DNA from 4 places in the Nonomuraea sp. IBHARD001 genome. Region 4 is predicted to be linked to each of the others. Evidence: riboswitches for the same ligand, from Rfam matches in the RefSeq annotation. Region 4 holds a riboswitch; each other region holds the start of a gene.

Region 1 (4,201 bases), 5.8 Mb from region 4:
GCCGCCCTTCGGCCGAGGCGGGACGCAGCACGGTGCCGTGCAGGGCGACCCCACCGGCCCCGGCGAAGGCGACCTCGCTCGCCCGCAGATCGGAGGGTACGGCGGGCGGCACGCCCGAGGCGGAGGCGGCGGGAGCGGCGAGAAGGCCGGCGCAGAGGACGGCCAGGAGGAGGATTCTTCTCATATGACCGACAATAGTCTGCAGAGAACTCTCGGCAAACAAGTCTCTGCAGAACTCGTTCGGCAGGTGGATAGGATGCTCCTCATGAAGGATGAGCCGCCCCTGACGCCGCCCCTGATACCGCCGCCCTCGATGTCGCCGACCCTGACGACGCTGACGCTGAGCGATCCCGGCAGGCTCAAGGCCCTGGCCCATCCCATGCGCAGGGCGATGCTGCGCCACCTCGGCGTGCACGGCCCCGCCACCTCCACCACGCTGGGCGAGATCCTCCAGGCCAAGACCGGCACGACCAGCTACCACCTGCGGCAGTTGGAGAAGCACGGCTTCATCGAGGAGATCCCGGAGCTGTCCACCGGCAGGGAGCGCTGGTGGCGCCAGGTCGAGCCGGGCCACAATGTGCGCCTGCCCACGCCGGACGAGGTGCCCGAGCGGGACCGGGCGGTGCTCGCCGAGTTCCAGCGCGTGTCCTACGAGGAGGACCGCGCCCTGCTCGACGCCTTCCCCGAGGCCTACCGGCGCGACCCGGACTGGGCGAAGTTCTCGCGCGGGTCGGCCCGGATGACGAGGGAGGGGTTCGCCGCCTTCTTCGACGAGTACATCGAGCTGCTCTACAAGCACAAGCGCTTGGCCGAGAACGCCACCGAGGACGCCAGACCCCTGTACATCCGGCTTTTCGGACTGCCAGCCGACGACCTATGAGCTAATAAGACCCCCGATATGTGACACGTAGTGACATGTCGATAACCTCTCGTATAGGGGGAACTTCGGGGGAGGGGCACCCATGCGCCGTCGGCAGTTTTTCGCGCTCGGTCTGGGACTGGCCGCGTGTGCGAGCGGGTGCGCCACCGCGAGCAGTGCGGGCGCTCCCGCGACGCGTGCGCTCGGGCAGTTCGCCGTCGTGCCCGGCGAGCAGGAGCTCGGCTCGGTCGCCTACGCCTTCACCCGTGCCATGCGCAGGACCGGGCACCTGCCGCCGGTCGCCTCCGCGTTCGCCGCGCGTGACGCCGCCACCAAGCTGGCCGTCAGCGGGCTGCCCGCGCTGACCGCCGCCGAGATCAACTCCGGTCGCTCGATCCTGGACGTCAGCACGCCCATCGCCAGGCTAGTCGGCGAACCCGAGGTGCTGGTCGTGCCCGCCAACTCGCGGCTGGCCACGTTCGACGACCTGGCCTCGCACCTGCGTGCCGACCCCGGGCGGGTGCTGCTGGCCGGAGGGCCGCAGGCCGGGGCCGACCACCTGCTGTTCGGGCTGCTCGCCCAGGGGGTCGGCGCCGATGCCCGCCTGCTCGACTATGCGGGCTACCCGGGCACCGGCGAGGTCGTCGCCGCCCTGCTCGGCGGCCAGGCCGGAGTCGCCTGCGGCGGCGTCGGCGAGTGGCGCACGCGCATCGACAAGGGCAAGGTGCGGGCGCTGGCCGTATCCTCGTCCGAGCGCCTGCCCGGCATCGACGCCCCCACCCTGCACGAGTGCGGGGTGCGCCTGGACTTCGCCGACTGGTGCGCCCTGCTCGGCCCGGCGGGCATGAGCGAGACCGAACGTGACGACGCCGTCGCGATGTGCGACAGTGTCACCGGCTCCGACCCCTGGCGCACGGCCTGCGCCGACGGCGGCCTGACGCCGATCACGCTCAGCGGCGACGACTTCGCCGCCTGGCTCGGCACCGAGACGGACAGGCTGCGCGCGGTGTTGCGCGATCTCGGACTTCTCAACACGCCCGACACAACTTGTTGGGGTAGTTGCGGGAACGGCCACTAGATGTAGGATCCTGCTCGTCGCTGGTTCGCCCCGGCAGGGGCGGAGCAATAGGGAACTCAGTGCGAATCTGAGACTGCCCCGCAGCGGTGAGCGGGAACGACCGCCGTCATCAAGCACTGGAGAGGCGACTCTCCGGGAAGCGACGGCCAGTAGGCCGAGGCACCATGCCCGCGAGTCCGAAGACCTGCCGGCGATCGATGAATGTCCAGGGCCTCGAGGGAGGGTCCGCGGGCGGTGACGGCCGGGGTGGATCCATGCCGTCATGCTCTCGCGTGCCCTGCCGGGGGAAGAGCTCGCGAGGAGAGAGCACGTGACACAGATCGTTGAGGCCGACCGCAGGCTGGCCATCGAAGAGGCGGCGGCCAGGGTCATCACCGACCCGCAGAACTCCAGGATCGCCGCCGCGCTGCTGGCCGAGGAGATCGCCGACGAGAGCGCCGCGCACGGTGTGCGCTCCTTCTCCGACTCCGTCGCTGCCTGTCATGCCGAGGGCCTGCTGCAGGACTCACTCGCCGAGTTCGTCGCCCTGCACGCCGCCGAGCTCGACGCGCTCGTCGACACCGGGGCCGACGCCAGATTCGAGTACTTCGGCCTGCGCACGGTCTACGACCGCTACCTGCTGCGCCATCCCGAGACGCGGGCCGTGCTGGAGCGCCCCCAGCACTTCTTCCTGCGGGTGGCCTGCGGCCTGTCGGCCACCGTCGCCGAGGCGGCCGAGCTCTACGCGCTGATGTCGACGCTGTCGTACCTGCCCAGCTCGCCCACCCTGTTCAACTCCGGCTCGCGCCGCCCGCAGCTGTCCTCGTGCTTCCTGCTCGACTCGCCCCGGGACGAGCTGGAAGGCATCTACGACCGCTACGGCCAGGTCGCCAGGCTCTCTAAGTACGCCGGGGGCATCGGCATCGCGTGGAGCAGGGTCCGCTCCCGGGGTTCGCTGATCAAGGGCACCAACGGGCACTCCAACGGCATCGTCCCCTGGCTGCGCACACTCGACTCCTCCGTGGCCGCCGTCAACCAGGGCGGCAGGCGCAAGGGCGCGGCCTGCGTCTACCTGGAGTCCTGGCACGCCGACATCGAGGAGTTCCTCGAACTGCGCGACAACACCGGCGAGGAGGCCCGCCGTACGCACAATCTGAATCTGGCCAACTGGATCCCCGACGAGTTCATGCGCAGGGTCGAGGCCGACCAGGAGTGGTCGCTGTTCGACCCCAAGGAGGTGCCCGAGCTGGTCGACCTGTGGGGCGAGGAGTTCGACGCCGCCTACCGTGCCGCCGAGGCGCGGGGCCTGGCGTCGCGCACGACCCCGGCGCGCACGCTGTACGGCCGGATGATGCGCACGCTGGCCCAGACGGGCAACGGCTGGATGACCTTCAAGGACGCCTCCAACCGCACCTCCAACCAGACGGCGCTGCCGGAGAACGTCATCCACCTGTCCAATCTCTGCACCGAGATCCTGGAGGTGACGAGCGACGGCGAGACGGCCGTGTGCAACCTCGGCTCGGTCAACCTGGCCGCGCACCTGTCGGGCGACAGCATGGACTGGCCGCGCCTGCGCGCCACCGTGCGGACCGCGGTGCGCTTCCTGGACAAGACCATCGACCTGGGCTTCTACCCGACGCCCGAGGCCGAGAGCGCCAACCACAAGTGGCGGCCGATCGGGCTCGGCGTGATGGGCCTGGCGGATGTGTTCTTCGGCCTGCGCCTGCCGTTCGACTCGGCGGAGGCGCGCGCGCTGTCCACGCGGATCGCCGAGGAGATCGCGCTGGCCGCCTACGACACCTCGGCCGACCTGGCCGTCGAGCGCGGGCGTCACCCTTCCTACGACGACACCAGGGCCGCGCGCGGTGTGCTGCACGCCGACCACTACGGCGCGGCGGACTCGGCGGCGTGGGAGGCGCTGCGCGCCAAGGTGGCCGAGAACGGGCTGCGCAACTCGCTGATGATCGCCATCGCGCCGACCGCGACGATCGCCTCCATCGCCGGGTGCTACGAGTGCATCGAGCCCCAGGTGTCCAACGTGTTCAAGCGCGAGACGCTGTCCGGTGAGTTCCTCCAGGTCAACCGCTATCTGGTGCAGGACCTGCAGCGCCTCGGGCTGTGGACGCAGGAGATGCGCGACGCGCTCAAGCGGGCCGACGGCTCCGTCCAGGACGTCGCCGGGATCCCGGCCGATCTGAAGGTGCTCTACCGCACGGCGTGGGAGCTGCCGCAGAAGGCGCTGATCGACCTGGCCGCCGCCCGCCAGCCGTACATCGACCAGTCGC
Region 2 (4,201 bases), 4.6 Mb from region 4:
TCGATGTCCATCAGGCGGCCCCGATCAGGCCTCGGGCGACGATGACGCGCATGATCTCGTTGGTCCCTTCGAGGATCTGGTGCACCCGCAGATCGCGCACGATCTTCTCGATGCCGTACTCGGTGAGATAGCCGTAGCCGCCGTGCAGCTGCAGAGCCCGGTCGGCCACGGCGAACCCGGTGTCGGTGACGAAACGTTTGGCCATCGCGCACAGTTCGACCGCCTTGGGGTCGCCCTCGTCGAGCGCCGTCGCCGCCCGCCACAGCAGCGCGCGTGCGGCCTCCAGCTCGGTGGCCATGTCGGCCAGCTGGAACTGCAGCCCCTGCGCCTGCGACAGCCGGGCGCCGAAGGCGTGCCTGTCGCCCAGGTAGGCGGTGCTGGCCTCCAGCGCCGCGCGCGCACCGCCGAGCGAGCAGGCGGCGATGCCGAGCCTGCCGCCGTTGAGGCCGCTCATCGCGATGCGGAAGCCGTCGCCCTCGCCGCCGAGCAGCCGGTCGGCGGGCACGCGCACGCCGTCGAGCACGACCTGGCGGGTGGGCTGGGCGTTCCACCCCATCTTCTCCTCGTTGCCGCCGAAGGACAGGCCGGGGTCGTCGCGTTCGACGACGAACGCCGACACCCCGTGCGCGCCGGAGGCTCCGGTGCGGGCCATGACGACATAGACCTGGGAGGCGCCCGCCCCCGAGACGAACTGCTTGACGCCGTCCAGGACGTAGTGGCCGCCGTCGCGCACCGCCCGGGTGGCCAGGGCCGCGGCGTCGGAACCGGCGCCGGGCTCGGTCAGGCAGTAGCTGGCCAGCGAGCGCATCGCACACAGGCCGGGCAGCCAGCGGGCGCGCTGGGCGGCGCTGCCGTACCGGTCGATCATCCAGGCGACCATGTTGTGGATGGAGAGGTACCCGGCGATGGAGGGGCAGCCGGTCGCCAGCGTCTCGAAGATCAGCGTGCCGTCGCGCCTGGACAGCGCCGAGCCGCCCGACTCCTCACCGACGTACACGCCGCCGAGACCGAGCTCGGCCGCCTTGACCAGCACGTCGACGGGGAAGTGCTTGCGCCGGTCCCAGTCGATGGCATGCGGCGCCAGGTGCTCGCGGGTGAACTCGCCGACCGCCTGCACGATCGCCGTCTGCTCCTGCGTGAGCGCGGGCATCGGCCTCACCCCATCGTCGGGATCGTGAAGCTGGCGCCGGTCCTGATGCCCGACGGCCAGCGGGAGGTGACGGTCTTGGTCTGGGTGAAGAACCGCACCGAGTCGGTACCGAACTGGTTGAGGTCGCCGAACATCGAGCGCTTCCACCCGCCGAAGGAGTGGTAGGCGACCGGCACCGGGATGGGCACGTTGACGCCGACCATGCCGGCGCCGACCCGGTGCACGAAGTCGCGTGCGGTGTCGCCGTCCCGGGTGAAGATCGCCACGCCGTTGCCGTACTCGTGCTCGCTCGGCAGCCGCAGCGCCTGCTCGTAGTCGCCCGCGCGCACGATCGACAGCACCGGGCCGAAGATCTCCTCGCGGTAGACGCGCATGGCGGGGGTGACGTGGTCGAACAGGGAGGGGCCGATGAAGAAGCCGCCCTCGCAGGGCGGGGTCAGCGTGCGGCCGTCGGCGACGAGTTCGGCGCCTTCGGCCACGCCGATCTCCAGGTAGTCGCGCACGCGCCGCAGGGCGTCGCGGCCGACCAGCGGGCCGAAGTCGGCCGACGGGTCGTCGGAGCGGCCCACGCGCAGGGCGGCGATCCTGTCGACGAGCTTGGCGCGCAGCGCCTCGGCGGTGTCCTCGCCCACGGGGACGGCCACCGAGACCGCCATGCAGCGTTCGCCCGCCGAGCCGTACCCGGCGCCGATCAGGGCGTCGGCCGCCTGGTCGAGGTCGGCGTCCGGCATGACGATCAGGTGGTTCTTGGCGCCGCCGAAGCAGTGCGCGCGTTTGCCGTGCGCGGTGGCGCCGGTGTAGACGTGCTCGGCGATCGCGGTCGAGCCGACGAAGGCGACCGCGGCGATGCGCCCGTCGGACAGCAGGGTGTCGACGGCCGCTTTGCCGCCGTGCACGACGTTCAGCACGCCGGGCGGCAGGCCCGCCTCGACGAACAGCTCCGCCAGGCGCAGCGGCACCGACGGGTCGCGTTCGGACGGCTTGAGCACGACGGCGTTTCCGCAGGCCAGGGCGGGCGCCGCCTGCCACAGCGGGATCATGGCGGGGAAGTTGAACGGCGTGATGCCGGCCACGACGCCCAGCGGCTGGCGCATGGAGTACACGTCGATGCCGGTGCCGGCGTTGTCGGTGTAGTCGCCCTTGAGCAGGTGCGGGATGCCCGCCGCGAACTCCACCACCTCAAGGCCGCGCTGGATGTCGCCGTCGGCGTCGGCCACGGTCTTGCCGTGCTCGGACGACAGCAGCCTGGCCAGGCTGCCGCGCTCGGCCTCGACCAGGCGCAGGAACGCCAGCAGCACCCGGGCGCGGCGCTGCGGGTTGCAGGCCGCCCACGCCGCCTGGGCGTCGGCGGCGTCGGCGATCGCCGTCCTGGTCTGCGCGGCCGTGGCCAGCGGCACCCTGGCCTGGACGGCGCCGGTGTTGGGGTCGTGGACCTCGCCGAAGGACCCGGACCCGCCGGGGACGTGCTTGCCGCCGATGAAATGCGTCAGTTCACGGATCATGAAGCCTGCTTTCGCCAGGTGGACCCGAGGATGGGCAAGGCGAGACGGGTCAGGGACGCGGCAGTGCCGTGGCCGTCGGGTCACCTGTGTCGCGGGCGCGCTGCGATGCCATGCGTGTTCGCTCCATCCTCGTGGACAACACGTGCTGGGCTCGCGGCCGGTATCCTGACTCCCGGATCAGCGCACGTCATCCGGCCTTCCCGGCTTTCGCCAGTGGCCCGTTGCCCAGCGATGACGCACATCCCCGGTCACAGTGGCGGGACCGTGCCGGATTCACACCGGCTTCCCTGCACCGCGAGCGTTCTCCCCGAAAATATAGTTGGACGTCCTACTAAGTCCAGCGGGCCGCCCTGTGGCGTACGCGACACCAGGGCCGCCGCGCGCTCACGCGGGGGAGTGCGGGCGCAGGACCATGAGCGGCCCCTCCGGGCTCGCCGTCATGGCGAAGGGGAAGCGGTCGAGCTCCAGGCAGAGGGCGACGTCGTCGGCGTGCACGCCCTGCCGTACGCCGGTGGCCAGTTCGGCGGCGGCGCGTGAGGCGGCGGCGCGGCTCAGGTAGGGGGCGGCATCGGTCTCGGCATCGGCGGTGCGGGCGGCGATGTACTGGGCGCAGGCCAGGTCCTCATCGGCCCGGCCGTCCTCGCCCGTGACCACGAACGTGACGCCGTCCTCGCCGCGAGCGCGCAGCAGCCCGGCCGTGGCCCCGGCCACCACGAAGGAGGCGCACAGCACCAGCGAGGCGTCCTTGACCGCGAGCGCGCCGACGGTGCCCGCCGTGGTCTTCTGCACGAGGGTACGGCCGCGCAGGTCGGCCGAGCGCAGCAGGCCGGGCGAGTTGACATGGTCGAAGCCGGGCGCGAGCGGCCCGTCCTTGAGCGCCGCCCAGCCCGGATTGCCGCTCTTGAGGTCCAGCGCCTCCTCCAGCGACCCGGCGAGCACGATCGCCTCGGCCCCCCGGGAGAAGGCCCAGGCGGCCACCGTGAAAGCACGCATGACGTCCACCACGACCGCGACGGACGGAACGCCGTCCAACTCCTCGATACCAACGAAACGAGCACTCATTCCGGACATGATCGCATGTGTCGTAGGTCATCCGATGTCTGGGGGTGTCGAGCGCAGCCGCTGGATCTCGGCCGCCGTGCTGTCGCGGGCCGCTCCCAGGAAGCGCAGGACGACGCCGAGCTCCTCCTCACCGAAATCGCCGAGATCCTCCCGCGTCCTGGCGATGAGTCCGGCATAGGCGCCGGAGACCCGCTCCAGGCCCTCCGGGGTGGGCTCGATGAGCACCCGCCTGCGATCGCCCGGGTCGGCCACCCGCCGCACGCAGCCCGCCGCGACCAGCCGGTCGATCATCCGCGAGGCCGATCCGGTCGTGAGGTTGACGTGCTTGGCCAGCACGCCCGGTGTCGTCGGCCCGTGCCGGCCCAGCACGTGCAGGCACTGCACGTCGGTGTCGGTGACGCCGAGCCGGGTGGCGACGAGGTTGTTGAGCTGGACGACCAGGATCGCCCAGACGGGGATCGCCTCCCCGACGATCTCGTCGGTCAGG
Region 3 (4,201 bases), 3.4 Mb from region 4:
TCGGCCATCAGCTCCGCCAGCAGCTCACCCTGACCGCTGAGCATCTCGGCCAGGATGCGCCGGGCCGCGTTCAGCAGCTCGGCGACATCCGTCATGCTCAGCGAGTAGACGACCGTGGACCCGTCCCTGGTGGCGGCCACCAGGCCCGTGCGTCGCAGCACCGCCAGCTGCTGCGACAGGCTGGAGGCCTCGACACCGATCTCCTCAAGCAGCTCGTGCACGGGACGCGGCCGGTCCTGGAGCAGCTCCAGGACCCGGATGCGCACCGGGTGGCCGAGCGTCCTGAAGAACTCGGCCTTGGCCCGGTAGAGCGGTTCGGTCATGAGGGGCATGGCCTCATCGGCGGTCGAGAGGAGGCGTGGAGGCGCCCTGCTCCTGGCGGGTGTCGGGCGTTGTCAGCTCTTCGCGCAGTTGCTCGAGGTCGATGTCGTGACTGGTGTACTTCAACTCGCGGGCCACCTTGGTCTGCTTGGCCTTCGCCCTGCCCCGTCCCATGCTCTGCGCTCCTCACGCGGCCCACCCCACCGCCTTGCCCGGCTGTTCGGGGCGGGAGCCGTTCATCTAGTGCCGATGGGCCCCATCCTAGCCAACACGCTGACGACTTCATGACTTGAAGAAGTCTGCAACTACCGCACACGATACCTGGCCCATGATGGAAGAGTGAATATCCCCACGCCGGAAAACCACACGCCGGAAAACCATGCGCCGGACGTCGCCGAGCTCCGGCGCTGGGAGGACTTCGGCGGCTCCTGGCGCGTCCTGCTGCGCGAGGAGGGCCGCGTGAGGCTCTCGCTGTGCCGCTGCGACGGCGGCGAGGAGGCCGCACACCTCGACTCGGCCGACCCCGCCCTGCTCGCCTACCTCGGCGAACGCACCTCAAGCGACGACTGACACCCCTTCCACGATGGATACTCGGAGCAATCAGTCCATGACTGTCCGCGCATGCATCGACAGGAAGGGAACGACCATGATCGAGTCCACCGCCTTCAGGTACGGCAGGACGTTCGACCTGTTCGACGCCAACGGCAACAACGTGATCGGGCCGGACGACCTGGCGGCCCTGGCCACCGGCATCGCACAGGCGGGAGGCCTGACGCCCGACTCGGCCAAGAGCGTCGCGATCCACGCCCCTACCAGCGCTTCTGGGAGGTCGTCAGCCGGCACGCCGACGCGGACGGCGTGGTCACCCGCGAGGAGCTCATCCACGCCATGGAGGGCGGCATGAGCAGCGGAGCGCCGTTCGCCGCAGGCCTCTCCGACGCCGTCGAGGCGGAGTTCGCGGTGATCGACGCCGACGACGACGGCACGATCGACCAGGGCGAGCTCCGGGCCTTCCTGCAGAGCGCCGGCATCTCACCCGAGGAGGCCCGCGCCTCGGCGGCCGCCATCGACGCCGACGGCGACGGCGCCGTCTCGCGTGAGGAGTACCTGGCGACCTGGCTGAGGTACTACCTGGAGGACTCCCCCGAGATGCACTCCTACCTCGGCGGTCGCGCCTGAGGCTCCCGCGTCGAGCATGCGGGGGTGCCCGGCCTTGGCCGCCCATGAGGCATGTGCGAGCATGGGCGGCGAAGGCGACGGCGGAACGAGGAAACCGGTGCGAATCCGGTGCGGTCCCGCCACTGTGATCGGCGAGCGGACCCCGCGCATGCCACTGCCCGCACCGGCGGGCGGGAAGGCCGGGGCGAGCGACGACCCGAGAGCCAGGAGACTCACGCGGTCGCCTCCTCAGCGGCATTGGGGCGGATCTCCCCAGGAGAGGAGCGGTGCTCGCCGTGTCGTCCGTCAGGCACCGGGCGATGGCCGACGTCGCGGCCGTCAACGCCTACTTCGAACTCGGCGTCGCACCGATCACCCCGGGCTGGCGGCCCTTCACCGACCTGCACGACGCGAAGGGGCCGCTGGCCGCCAAGATCGACGAGGTCGCCGAGCGGCTGGGCGCCGCCGAGCGCAGGGTGGCGGCCTCGATCCTGTTCCAGGGCCTGGCCTCGCGCACCTGGTCGCCGGTGCTCGGCGCGGCGGTGGCGCACGGGGTGCTGGTCGAGCTCGACCCGGCCCTGCTGCACTGGCGTCCCGCCTCCGGCAGCATGCTCCCGCTGCGGGTGGCCGTGCTGGACGGGCGCGCCGCCCCTTTCACACCCGGGGAGAGCGCGGCGCACCTCTACCGCGTCGTCGCCACCGGCCTGCTGGCGCCGCTGGTCCAGGCCGTGCTCGGCGTGGTGAAGATCTCGCCCGGCCTGCTGTGGGGCAATGCGGCGTCGGCGCTTGCGGGAGCCGTACGCGCCCTGGTGCTGGCCAGGCCGGGGCTCGGCGGGCGGGCCACGGCGCTCGGGCGTGAGCTGCTCGGGCTGGGCGTGCTGCGCGGGGGCGGCGAGCTGATCCAGCCGGTGCCCGGAGCGCCCTTCTTCGTCAGGCGCACGTGCTGCCTGTACTACCGGCTGCCCGGCGGCGGGATGTGCGGCGACTGCGCGCTGATCGACCCGCCGACCCGCAGCGCCCAATGGCGCCCCTCCCCCGAAGGACGACGATGAGCGGCCTGACCGTCTGCAGGGACTGCTGCTGCGGCAGCACACGCAAGGTGCCCGCGCTCGACCACGACGAACAGGTGCGCCTGCTGTCGGAGATCGCCGAGGTACGCCTCAGCGAGTGCCTGGACGTGTGCGAGCAGGCCAATGTGGTCGTCGTACGGCCCTCGCCCGAGGGCAGGGCGGCGGGCGGCAGGCCGGTGTGGCTCGGCCTGGTCAACCATCCGGGCGCGGCCGGCGACATCGCCGCCTGGATCGAGGCGGGCGGTCCCGGCCTGGCCCCCATGCCCGACATCCTCGGCCTGCACGCCTTCACCCCGCCACGCCGGGTCAGACCGCAACGCGGGACCCTGCCCCTGGCGTGAGGAGGAGGGGCAAGCGCCCGGCGGGCAAGCCCCTACGCGCCGGGCGTCACGCGTCGCAGCAGGTACGTGTCCATGATCCACCCCTTGCGCTCGCGTGCGGCGGCGCGCAACTCCTTGATGCGTTCGGCCACCTCGGGCACCGGTCCCGAGACGAGGATCTCGTCGGGCGTGCCGAGGTAGGCCCCCCAGTAGATGTGGTACTCCTCGCCCAGCCCGGCGAAGGCGCAGTGCGCGTCGAGCATGACCGCCACGTCGTCGGCGTCAGGCCCCTCGGCGGCCAGGCGGCGGCCGGTAGTGATGTGCACGGGCTTGGCGACACTGGTCAGGCTGGTGCGGTGCGCGGCGGTCAGCGCCGACACGCTCGTGATGCCCGCGACCACCTCGTACTCGAAGGCGACCTCCCCCTTGGCCAGCACCTCCTCGATCCCGGCCAGCGTGCTGTCGTAGAGCCCGGGATCGCCCCACACCAGGATCGCCCCGACCTGGCCGTCGCCCAGCTCCTCGCGGACGAACGCCTCGTACAGCCCGGCCCGCCGCGAGCGCCACCGCTCGACCGCCTCGGTGTAGGCGGGCGTGGTCCGGTCGCGTTCCGGATCGGCCGCCTCGACCACACGGTACGGCGGGCGGGCATGCGTCTCGATCATCGTCCGGCGCAGGTCGAGCAGGTCGTGCTTGGCCTCGCCCTTGCCCAGGACGAAGAACACGTCGGCCGAGGCGATGGCCTCGACCGCCCGCAGGGTGAGGTGGCCGGGGTCCCCGGCGCCGATGCCGATGATGAGGATTCGCTTCACCCGGCACAGTCTGCCCTCCCGCCCATCGAGGTAGTGATCGGGCTCCCGGCTTTCCGCCCTCCCGCCGATCCGGGCGGTGATCGGGGCTCCCGGCTTTGCGCTCGGGCCGGGGCGGCCTATGGTGGTGCGTGCAGTCGGTTCGCCCTGCCAGCCGGGCAGGCGCGTCGCAAGAGGGAACCCGGTGTGAATCCGGGACTGCCCCGCAGCGGTGAGTGGGAACGACCGCCGTCACATGCACTGGATCCGCACGCGGATCAGGGAAGCGACGGCCACTAGGCACGAGCAGCACGCCCACGAGTCCGAAGACCTGCCACTGCCCGTGCGCGTCCGCGCGCGGCGACGTCGATGGCCTCGTGGGCGGGCCGGCTGACCCGGTCGGCGGCGTCGCACGCCGCCTCGCGGTCGTGCCTTCGCGTCCCGGGACCCGTCGGGGTCACCCGTGACTCGCGAAGGAGAGTTTCGTGACCGACACCGCTGCTTCCCCCGGCTCACTGGCCACCGTGTACGGCCATCCGCGCCA
Region 4 (4,201 bases):
ACGGGTCCTTGGCCGCGATGGCACGCCACAGGTCCCAGGCCGGGGCCGGGCCCTCGTTCAGGCGCGCGGGCGTGTGCTGGTCGCCGTTGTCGGAGTTCTCGGTCAGTGAGCCGATCGTCATGAACAGCAGGTCGTCCGGGCCGAGGTCGACGCCTCCCGGTTCGCCGTCGCGCTTCCAGTGCAGGTGCGAGGCCTGCTTGCTGTTGCCGCGGAAGGTGAAGTCGACGTCGGTCACCTCGGTGCTGAAATGGAACACCACACCCTGGTCGAGCAGCCAGGTGTAGAGCGGCAGCACCAGCGACTCGTACTGGTTGTACTTGGTGAACTTCAGCGCCGAGAAGTCCGGCAGGCCGCCGATGTGATGGATGAAGCGATGCAGGTAGAGCTTCATCTCCAGCGCCGAATGCCATTGCTCGAAGGCGAACATCGTGCGCCAGTACAGCCAGAACGTACTGCTCAGGAAGTCCTCGCCGAACACCTCGTCGATGCGCTTGTCCTCCATTTCCTCGCGGGTGGCGAGGAATACCTTGACGAGGTTCTTCTGCGCTTTGTCGTTGAGGGCGAACAGGCCGTTGGTGTGGGCGTCCTGGCCCTGTTTCTCGGTGACGCGCTGGAGGGAGAAGTTCGGGTCGTCCTTGTTCAGCCAGTAGAACTCGTCGAGCACACTCGCGCCCTCGATCTCCAGCGAGGGAATCGACCTGAACAGGTCCCAGAGGCATTCGAAATGGTTCTCCATCTCGCGCCCGCCCCTGACCACGAACCCCTTCTCCGGCTCCTTGATCCCGTCCAGCGCTCCGCCCGGCAGCCGCAGCCGCTCCAGTACGGTGATCCGCTCCCCGGCCATCCCGCCGTCCCGGACGAGGAACGCCGCCCCCGCCAGCGACGCCAGCCCCGCCCCCACGAACCACGCCGTCTTCCCGTCCACACCTTCCGGTTTACGCGGCCGCGCAAAAGCCTCATAGTTCCCACTGCTGTAGTACATTCCGCCCCCGATCACCCACCGTGTACGTGATCTTCCTGCCCGTGGGCGTATGGACTCACACAGGGGCGGAGTGTCCTTTCGTCTGCTTCGTGGAGGAGTGTTTCGGATGACATATGAGCCGCTGGGGAGCATGGTGGCGCGCGTGGTCGGGCGGGACGAGGACGTGCTCGGGATCGCGGAGTTCGAGGACGGGGACGGCGTCGCATTGATCTTCATGCCATCGCCCGACGACCCGGACGAAGGGGACATGAACACCTACTGCATCGTCCGAGAGGACCAGCGCACGACGTACGGCGGGCTGACGGGTGTCGCGTTCGAGGACGGTGGGGTACGGCTGGGGTTCACGCCGGAGGCGGCGGAGGACCTGGGGGTGCGGGAGAGCGTCTGGGTGGAGCTGCGGGTCGACGGCGAGGCGGTGGAGGTGTTGCGCAGGAGCCTGCGCGAGATGGCTGGCGAGGCGGTCGCGTGAAGGCGAGATGGCTGGCGCTGCTGCCGATTCTCGGGCTGGGGCTGGCGGTGTTGGTGCCGGTCTGGCGGGACGACGGGCGGCTGGATGACTTCTACCAGCGTTTCCACGACCGTCCCCGGCCTCCGCAGACGCAGGACCACTTCTACCGGGAGGGCGACGCGGTCTTCGGCAAGAACCTGGTCGGCGGCAGCGGTAGCTCCTGCGACTACCGCGTGCGGATCACCATGCGGACCGGGCTGACCCCGCAGGAGATCCAACGCCACTACGAAGGAGTGACGGTCGCCGGAGTCGAGAGCAAGGCGACGATCTCCCTGTACTTCGAACCCCAGGACAAGGGCGGACGCGTCATCGTCGAGGCGTACGACTCGCACGACTGGGACGGCGATTGGCGCTGCTACTAGACGCGGAAGCGGGGGAGCATCGTGCGGAAGCTGGTCGTGGTGGGTGTGGTGCTGGCGGTGTTGGTGCAGGGGTGTGGGTGGTACTTCGGGCGGTTCGAGAGGTCGATGGGGGAGATGGAGAAGGCCGCGATGAGCCTGCGGAAGGAGGGGGCGGAGATCAAGGGGCCGGTGCGGATCGGGGAGATCATGTTCGACCACGTCTACAGAGAGGACGGGCAGGTGCTCTTCGTGGAGAGCCACGGCCACGCGTATGAGCCTTCGGGCTATCTGTGGCGGCCGGGCGGTGAGGAGCCGGTGAACAACGCGGATCCGGCGGCGGGGCTCATGATCGTGCATGAGCGGGGCGACTGGCACTGGTGGCGGGAGAGCTGGTGAAGGTGGGGCGCAGCAGGGGGTGGCGCATGGTTTTGCTGGGCTTTGTGCGAGCATGGGCGGCGTAGGCGACGGCGGAACGAGGAAACCGGTGTGAATCCGGTGCGGTCCCGCCACTGTGATCGGCGAGCGGATCCCGAACGAGCCACTGCCCATACGGGTGGGAAGGCCGGGACGAGCCCAGACCCGAGAGCCAGGAGACTCACGCGGTCGCCTCCTCACAGAAATTGGGGCGGATCTCCCCAAGAGAGGAACGGTGGTCGCCGTGCCGACTGGCATGAGGTCCTTCGGGCTGTCCGCGTCACGGGTCCCTTCTTCGATGATCCGGCTCATCGCCCCCGCTCTACGGGCTCGCCCGTGAGTGAAAGGACCCGTCATGACGACGAGCCGACGCTCGCTCCTTGCCATCCCCCTGATCGTCACAGCCATGCTGGCCTCCGCCTGCGGCGCCACCGGCCAGACCAGCGCCACGCCTCCCACGCCCCCCACGGCCGCCGCGCCCTCGGCGCTCGCCGGGTTCCCGCTGACGATCACCAACTGCGGCGTGAGCAGTACCTTCCAGCGTCCGCCGCAGCGCGCGGTGACGCTCAACCAGCACGCGACCGAGATCATGCTCGCCCTCGGCCTGGCCAAGTCGATGGTCGGTACGGCCTACCTCGACGACAAGGTCCTTCCTGAGTTCGCGAGCGCGTACCAGGGCATCAAGGTGCTGGCCAAGGAGTACCCCTCCTACGAGGTGCTGCTGTCGGCCGAGCCCGACTTCGTGTACGCGGGGTTCGCCAGCGGGTTCGACGAGAAGTCCGGCCGCAGCCGTGAGGCGCTGACCAAGGCCGGGATCCCCTCCTACGTCAACCTCGAGCAGTGCCCCGAAGGCCCGGTGAACGCGGCGCTGATCGAGGAGGAGATCCGCACGATCGGCAAGATCTTCGCCGTGCCCGAGCGCGCCGACGAGCAGGTCGTGCTGATGCGCACGGTGCTCGACGGGGTGAAGGCCAAGCTCGACGGCGTCGACCCGCTGAAGGTGTTCGTCTACGACAGCGGCGAGAAGACCGCCTTCACCGCGGGCGGCGCGGGAATCGGCAACGAGATGATCAAGCTGGCCGGGGCGGGCAACATCTTCGCCGACGTGAACAAGACCTGGGCCGACGTCTCCTTCGAGCAGGTCGCCGACCGCTCGCCCGACGTGATCGTCATCTACGACTACGGCGACCAGCCCGTGGCCAAGAAGAAGGAGTTCCTGCTGGCCAACCCGGCGCTCAAGGACGTGCCCGCGATCAAGAACAAGCGGTTCGCGGTCCTGCCGTTGTCGTCGGCGGTGCTCGGCGTGCGCGTGCCCGAGGCCGTGCGCTCGCTGGCCACGCAGATCCACCCGGATCGGTTCGCGTGACCAAGCTCGTCACGGCACGCGCCGCGCGCCTGCCGTACCCGGTCGTGCTGGTGGTGCTCGGTGGGGTGCTGGTGCTCGCGGGTACGGCGGGCGTCGCGGTCGGGTCGGTCGGCGTGCCGTTCGGCGAGGTGTGGGCGATCGTGCTGCACCGCGTGCATCCGGCGCTGGTCGAGCCGGTGTGGACGGCGGTCAGGGAGACGATCGTGATGGACGTGCGCGTGCCCAGGATCCTGCTGTGCGGGGTCGTGGGCGCGGGGCTGTCGGTGTGCGGGATGGCCCTGCAGGCGCTCGTCCGCAATCCGCTGGCCGATCCGATGCTGCTCGGCGTCTCCTCCGGGGCTTCGGTGGGGGCGGTCGTGGTCATGGTGTCGGGCGTCACCGTGCTGGGGGCGTTCTCGCTGCCGGTCGCGGCGTTCGCGGGGGCGCTGGGCGCACTGGTCGCGGTGTACTTCCTCGCGCGGGCCGGAGGGCGGATGACCACCGTGCGGCTGGTGCTGGCGGGAGTCGCCACCGCCGAGGTGCTTTCGGCCGTGGCCAGCTATCTGATCATCACATCCGGCGATCCACACAAGTCCGACTCGGCACTGCGC

The links. Region 4 has a riboswitch for cobalamin ahead of ACTWNK_RS02235 (ABC transporter substrate-binding protein). Riboswitches for the same ligand answer to the same signal wherever they lie in the genome.
Region 1: linked by a shared signal. The riboswitch ahead of ACTWNK_RS28935 (ribonucleoside-diphosphate reductase subunit alpha) and the one ahead of ACTWNK_RS02235 (ABC transporter substrate-binding protein) in region 4 are both predicted to bind cobalamin.
Region 2: linked by a shared signal. The riboswitch ahead of ACTWNK_RS23415 (CoA-acylating methylmalonate-semialdehyde dehydrogenase) and the one ahead of ACTWNK_RS02235 (ABC transporter substrate-binding protein) in region 4 are both predicted to bind cobalamin.
Region 3: linked by a shared signal. The riboswitch ahead of ACTWNK_RS18090 ((2Fe-2S)-binding protein) and the one ahead of ACTWNK_RS02235 (ABC transporter substrate-binding protein) in region 4 are both predicted to bind cobalamin.

The regions. Positions count from the first base shown of each region.
Region 1 covers NZ_JBWBBW010000002.1:5,876,662-5,880,862, reverse strand. Annotated here, with positions in the region: gene ACTWNK_RS28950 (alpha/beta hydrolase family protein) at 1-184, opposite strand, end outside; gene ACTWNK_RS28945 (ArsR/SmtB family transcription factor) at 266-880, shown strand; gene ACTWNK_RS28940 (Bug family tripartite tricarboxylate transporter substrate binding protein) at 963-1,937, shown strand; cobalamin riboswitch at 1,942-2,143, shown strand; gene ACTWNK_RS28935 (ribonucleoside-diphosphate reductase subunit alpha) at 2,248-4,201, shown strand, end outside.
Region 2 covers NZ_JBWBBW010000002.1:4,657,489-4,661,689, reverse strand. Annotated here, with positions in the region: gene ACTWNK_RS23425 (enoyl-CoA hydratase/isomerase family protein) at 1-11, opposite strand, end outside; gene ACTWNK_RS23420 (acyl-CoA dehydrogenase family protein) at 11-1,150, opposite strand; gene ACTWNK_RS23415 (CoA-acylating methylmalonate-semialdehyde dehydrogenase) at 1,156-2,652, opposite strand; cobalamin riboswitch at 2,791-2,964, opposite strand; gene ACTWNK_RS23410 (2-phosphosulfolactate phosphatase) at 3,037-3,714, opposite strand; gene ACTWNK_RS23405 (MarR family winged helix-turn-helix transcriptional regulator) at 3,742-4,201, opposite strand, start outside.
Region 3 covers NZ_JBWBBW010000002.1:3,488,282-3,492,482, reverse strand. Annotated here, with positions in the region: gene ACTWNK_RS18115 (ArsR/SmtB family transcription factor) at 1-323, opposite strand, end outside; gene ACTWNK_RS18110 (DUF3073 domain-containing protein) at 337-495, opposite strand; gene ACTWNK_RS18105 (hypothetical protein) at 661-891, shown strand; gene ACTWNK_RS18100 (hypothetical protein) at 968-1,225, shown strand; gene ACTWNK_RS18095 (EF-hand domain-containing protein) at 1,222-1,500, shown strand; cobalamin riboswitch at 1,548-1,731, shown strand; gene ACTWNK_RS18090 ((2Fe-2S)-binding protein) at 1,767-2,531, shown strand; gene ACTWNK_RS18085 (hypothetical protein) at 2,528-2,890, shown strand; gene cobF (precorrin-6A synthase (deacetylating)) at 2,923-3,681, opposite strand; cobalamin riboswitch at 3,799-4,010, shown strand; gene metE (5-methyltetrahydropteroyltriglutamate--homocysteine S-methyltransferase) at 4,143-4,201, shown strand, end outside.
Region 4 covers NZ_JBWBBW010000002.1:45,751-49,951, forward strand. Annotated here, with positions in the region: gene ACTWNK_RS02215 (oleate hydratase) at 1-1,198, opposite strand, end outside; gene ACTWNK_RS02220 (hypothetical protein) at 1,089-1,451, shown strand; gene ACTWNK_RS02225 (hypothetical protein) at 1,448-1,852, shown strand; gene ACTWNK_RS02230 (hypothetical protein) at 1,874-2,227, shown strand; cobalamin riboswitch at 2,253-2,448, shown strand; gene ACTWNK_RS02235 (ABC transporter substrate-binding protein) at 2,601-3,611, shown strand; gene ACTWNK_RS02240 (FecCD family ABC transporter permease) at 3,608-4,201, shown strand, end outside.